Tardiphaga sp. 709: one gene and its partner. The main gene of each other region encodes a partner of the protein of the gene in region 2 in a complex. Links are inferred from orthologs where the notes say so. Each region holds a gene or a part of one and is shown on either strand. Other genes may lie near its edges.

What was found. Proteins that work in one complex are often made in the same cells at the same time.
Region 1: the proteins of trxB (region 2) and trxA are in contact, whole or in part, in a crystal structure (PDB 1F6M), measured with the Escherichia coli proteins. The link is inferred for Tardiphaga sp. 709 from one-to-one orthologs.

The regions. Positions count from the first base shown.
Region 1 is NZ_CP135529.1:3,738,903-3,741,629, forward strand. The notes cover bases 1-2,701. They hold trxA (thioredoxin), read right to left. Parts: upstream 1,661-2,701; coding sequence 1,340-1,660; downstream 1-1,339. Other genes in these bases: RSO67_RS18320 (folylpolyglutamate synthase/dihydrofolate synthase family protein), read left to right, coding at 1-306; RSO67_RS18325 (metallophosphoesterase family protein), read left to right, coding at 364-1,104; addA (double-strand break repair helicase AddA), read right to left, coding at 1,762-2,701. Outside these bases: more of addA, read right to left, coding at 2,702-2,727. UniProt on the Escherichia coli protein: Participates in various redox reactions through the reversible oxidation of its active center dithiol to a disulfide and catalyzes dithiol-disulfide exchange reactions.
Region 2 is NZ_CP135529.1:2,665,742-2,668,675, reverse strand. The notes cover bases 15-2,922. They hold trxB (thioredoxin-disulfide reductase), read right to left. Parts: upstream 1,998-2,922; coding sequence 1,032-1,997; downstream 15-1,031. Other genes in these bases: RSO67_RS13140 (DoxX family protein), read right to left, coding at 2,809-2,922; RSO67_RS13145 (Lrp/AsnC family transcriptional regulator), read left to right, coding at 2,259-2,738; RSO67_RS13155 (LysR family transcriptional regulator), read right to left, coding at 106-999. Outside these bases: more of RSO67_RS13140, read right to left, coding at 2,923-2,934.

The sequences.
Region 1 (2,727 bases), 1.1 Mb from region 2 along the record:
CCGCTGGTGGTCATCGCGGGCATGATGGCCAACAAGGACGCGACGGGCTTTCTGGCGAATTTTGCTGGCCAGACCCGGCATATCATCGCGGTGAAAATCCCCGGCCGCGACGGCGCCATGGCACCGGATGCGCTGGCCGATGCCGCGCGGAGTCTCGGCATGCGCGTCGAGACGGCGCCGAGCGTCGCGGATGCGCTGCAATCTCTCACCAGGCTGGCCTATGAGGTGCCGCCGCGGATCCTGATTGCAGGCTCGCTCTATCTGGCCGGCCATGTGCTTGCCGAGAACGGCACGCTCCCTGCATAGAATCGCATCGATACAAGTGATCTCTGATTGATCCTTGCTTGATTTTAGGGAGGTTCGATGCGCTTCGCTGCCATTGCCGACGTTCACGGCAATCACTTTGCCCTTGAGGCGGTTGTCGCCGATATCCGTACTCAAGGCATCACCGACATCGTCAATCTTGGTGATATGGCCAGCGGTGCGCTCGATGCGCGCCGTGCGGTGGACATCATGATGGGCCTCAATGCCACCAATGTCCGCGGCAATCATGATCGTTACATCACCGACTACAAGCTTGACGACATGTGGCCGTCCGATCGGCTGGCACACAGCCAGCTAGAACCAGAGCAGATGGACTGGCTGCGCGCGCTGCCCTTCAGCACGATCTATCGCGAAGAAGTCTATCTCGTTCACGCGACGCCCGATGACGACAACACCTACTGGATGGAAGCGGTGACCCCCGAGGGCATCGTGCATATGGCCGCGATCGAAACCATCGAGGAGAAGGCCAAGGGCATCGCCCAATCGCTGATTCTCTGCGCTCACACCCACATCGCGCGGTCGGTGCGGCTCCGCGACGGCCGCATGATCGTCAATCCCGGCAGTGTCGGCGGTCCCGGCTATCGCGACGTCACGCCCTATCCGCACACGCTGGAAGTCGGCACACCGGATGCCTGCTACGCGATTCTGGATTCGAGCTCAGGCCGCTGGCAGGTGACGTTTCGTCAGGTGCCTTACGATCATCAGGCGATGGCGGAGTTGGCGCTGCAGAACGAGCGACCCGAATGGGCCAGCGCGCTGGCGACGGGGTGGATCAGGTAGACGAGACGGTACACCCTCTCGACTGTCATCCCCGCGAAGGCGGGGATCCATACACGCCGAGAGTATAGTTGAAATGCTGTAGTCACGGCTCTGCCGTTTCAAACACACTGATCGTGGTTATGGGTCCCCGCCTTCGCGGGGACGACGTCTGAGAAGATCTCGCTCCATCACACAAAAAAAGGCCGGTGAAAAAATCACCGGCCGTTCGAATTCTCAGATATAGCGGCGGCGCCGATCAGACCGCAGCGCTGATCCACTGCTGCAGCTTCGCCTTCGGCGCGGCGCCGACCTGGCGCGAGGCCATTTCGCCGCCCTTGAAGATCATCAGCGTCGGGATCGACATCACGCCATACTTCGACGCGGTCTTCGGGTTCTCATCGACATTGAGCTTCAGGATGGTGACCTTTTCGCCCATGGCAGCAGAGATTTCGTCGAGCGCCGGCGCGATCATGCGGCACGGACCGCACCATTCGGCCCAGAAGTCGATCACGACCGGCCCGGTCGCCTTGAGCACTTCTGCTTCGAAATCGGCGTCTGTCACCTTGCCAACGGCCATTGTCGTATCCTCGTCCTGTTCAATGAAGGGCGCGCTGGAAGATTCGCGCGCTGGAATGATGCATCCAACCTATGAACGCCCCCTTGCCGGGTCAAGGTTGGTCACAGTGAGATGATGGCGGCCAGCTCCGCGTCCAGCGCAGCACCGGAAATCTCCATCATTTCAAGCGTTTCCGTCCAGAGCAGGGCAGCCCGGATCGGCCGGTCTGGGTATAACTTGGCGAGCACGCCGCGATACAGCGCCAGCTGCCGGATATAGGCCTTGGGCGCCTCGATCAGTCTGCGCGGCGGGTTGTGGTTGGTCTTGTAATCGACGATCCGGATCTCGGTTTTGGTCAGGACCAGCCGGTCGATCTGGCCCGACACCAGCACGGGCGTCCCATCCTTCCGCGTCAGTCGTCCGGCCACCGCCACCTCGGCGCGACTGCCGGGGGCAAACAGTTCCGCGAGGCGCGGATCGCCGATCAGCGACAGCACCTGCGTGGTCAGCGCCACGCGGTCGAGATCGCTCCAGTCATTAGCGTTGCGGGCGAGGAAATTCAGCGCGGTCTCGCGACGCTTCTCGGCGGCGATGTCGGGCAGCGATTGCAACAGGCGATGCACGAGATTGCCGCGCTGCAGAGCCAGTTGACGCAGCCGTTCGGATTCGCCCGAGCTCTGCCCGCGGCCGTCGTTATCGTCGTCGGCATCCGATGGCCGCAGCAGGCTTTCGCGGCGCGGCTGGTCGCCGACCTTGCCGCGCATCCAGGCCGGCAGCACGATCGGCGCACCCGCTGCGACAGGTGCCATCGCACCAAGCGCCGGTGTCACGTCTTCCACGCGCGTATAGCGTTTCACCACGCCGTCCGGCGGCGGAACGCTCTGCATCTGCAGCCCGGAGTTTTCCAGGCCCTTCTGAATCAGGTCGTACCAGGACAGCGGCCGCACTTCGTTGCGGTTGCCGGGCATGCAGCCGCCAACGATCAGGCGATCGGCCGCGCGCGTCATCGCGACGTAAAGCAGCCGGCGATACTCGTCCTCGGTATCGCGGATCATGTCGGCGCGCGCTGCCGCCACGGCCGGCGGATC
Region 2 (2,934 bases):
AGCGTCTGAGAAGTATGATCCCTGAAGGTGGCATGCAGCAACGCATCACTTGGCATGTCTGACATGCTGGGAAGCGTGGGCATATCTGCCCTGAAATATTGCGGGTTAGGACGGCCAGCGCTGTGCCTTGCTGACGATGAAGTCGCGGAACACCTGCACACGGGCCACCGTCTTCAACTCTTCGGGATAGACAAAATAAGTGTCGAGTTGAATCGAGTCCGACTCGCTGAAGAGCTGAACCAGGCGATCGTTTTCTTCGACCAGGTAGTCCGGCAATGCTGCAATGCCCAAGCCCTGCTGGCAGGCGCGCATCAAGCCCAGAATGTTGTTGACCTTGAAGTAGGGTTCGCGCGGGCCGGAGCCGTTGCGCCCGGCATCGATCAGCCAGCTGCGATTTTGCAGGTGCGGGGACACCTGGGCGTCGCTGAGCATGATGATGCGGTGCCCGTCGAGTTCGTCGAGGGTGCGCGGGGTGCCGAAATGCTTGATATATTCCGGCGAGCAATAAGCGTGGAATCCCATGGCGAACAGCTTGCGCTGGATCAGGTCCGGCTGGGTCGGCTTGCGGGTGCGGATGGCCACATCGGCCTCGCGCATCGACAGGTCGAGTTCCTCGTCGGTGACGATCAGCGAAATGCGGATTTCCGGATAGAGCGCGGTGAACTCGCCAAGGCGTGGGATCAGCCAGTTGATGCCGACGCCCGGGGTTGTGGTCACCTTGAGGTCGCCGCTCGGCCGCTCGCGGCTGTCGGTCAGCTTCGCGCGGGCCGCCTGGAGCTGCATGAACACATCATGGGCGGTGCGGAACAGCAGGTCGCCCTGTTCGGTAAGGATCAGGCCGCGGGCGTGGCGATGGAACAGCGAGACCGCCAGCTCCTGCTCCAGCGCGCTCACCTGTCGTGAGACTGCCGATTGCGACAGGCCCAGTTGCTCGCCTGCATGCGTGAAGCTCCCCGCTTCCGCTGCCGCGTGAAACACCTTCAGCTTGTCCCAGTCCATATCTGTAAATCCGTCGCGGGTTCGTTTGATCATCATTCGGCCGCTGCGCGGTCATGAGCATGCGCGGCGAGATAGCGCTCAGCTTCGAGGGCGGCCATGCAGCCCATGCCCGCGGCGGTGACCGCCTGCCGATAGGTTTCGTCCGCCACGTCGCCGGCGGCGAAGACGCCGGGCATCGAGGTTGCGGTGGAATTCGGAGCCACTTCGACATAGCCCGAGGGCTTCAGCTTGATCTGGCCCTTGATGAGTTCGGTCGCGGGCGCGTGGCCGATGGCAATGAAGACGCCGTCGGCTGGCACCTGGGTGATGGCGCCGGTCTTGACGTTCTTCAGGCGAACATGGGTGACCTTGGCCGGGCCTTCGGTGCCGCAGATCTCGTCGAGCGCCGAGTCCCAGACCACCTTGATCTTCGGGTGCTTGAACAATCGCTCCTGCAGGATGCGTTCGGCACGGAAATGGTCGCGGCGATGCACGATGGTGACCTGCGAGGCGAAATTGGTCAGGAACAAAGCTTCCTCGACGGCCGTGTTGCCGCCGCCGACCACGATCACTTCCTTGTTGCGATAGAAGAATCCGTCGCAGGTGGCGCAGGCGGATACGCCGCCGCCCTGGAATTTCTCTTCCGACGGGATGCCGAGCCAGCGCGCCTGCGCGCCGGTGGCCAGGATCACGGTTTCGGCGAGATAGACATCGCCGCTGTCGCAGGTCAGGCGGAACGGACGCTGGCTCAGATCCATGTCACTGACCAGATCGGTGACGATCTTGGTGCCGACATGATGCGCCTGTTTCTCCATCTGCTCCATCAGCCAGGGACCCTGGATGACGTCGGCGAAGCCCGGATAGTTTTCGACATCCGTGGTGATGGTGAGCTGGCCGCCGGGCTGGATCCCCTGGATCAGGACGGGCTCGAGCATCGCGCGTGCGGCGTAGATAGCGGCAGTGTAGCCAGCCGGGCCTGAGCCGATGATGACGACTTTGGCATGGATGGGGGCGGCCATGGTCGAGTCCCTTTCTGAAGGGAAATTGGTCATTGCTGAGGCGAAATGTGCCGGCGAACGCATCGCTGCGGCGTCGAAACTGTTGTCTGCTAGTCTAGAATATCTGGCGAGCCATGCAAGAATTGCAATTCGTCCCGGCAATTTTTCCCCCGGAGACACTTAATTTCTGCGATGCACGCGCAATAAAATTGCGCAGGTTGCGGCTCCTGCGCTAAGAGAGTCCAAACGGTTTCTTTGAATACCAGCCAGGATCCGCGCCGCGTGCCGAAAAGCCTAGACGACATCGACCTCAAAATTCTCAGCGAAATCCAGGCCGACGGCCGAATCACCAATGTGGAACTTGCCAAGCGCGTTGGCATCTCGCCGCCGCCTTGCCTGCGCCGGGTCCGGACCCTGGAAGAGGCCGGGTACATCCAGGGCTACCGCGGGTTGCTGGATCCCCGATTGCTCGGTTTCGACGTTACGGTGTTCGCCTCGGTCCACCTGTCGAGCCAGGCCGATGCCGATCTCAAGGCGTTCGAGGATTTCGTCCGCAAGGAGCCGTTGGTGCGGGAATGCTGGATGCTGTCGGGCGAGATCGACTTCATCCTGAAATGTGTGGCGCCTGATATGGCGACTTTTCAGGATTTCGTCGGTCATCTCACGGCTGCACCGCATGTCCGCAACGTCCGCACGTCCTTGGTCTTGCAGAACTCGAAATACGCTGCCGCGGTGCCGCTGGAATTGAAGACCGCGGACTAGACCGCGTTGCTAAAAGCGAAGGGCGCCCACCTTGCGGTGAGCGCCCTTTTTTATTGCCGTGATGTCGAGCTTAGCTCTTCTTGCGCATTATCGCGTCGAGGCTGATCGGGCCTCCGCCTGACGTCGCAAGATAGAGGCAGGAGAAGCAGAACAGGATGGCAGCGGTGCCGCCGTTCAGCAGCGGCAGGAAAACTGG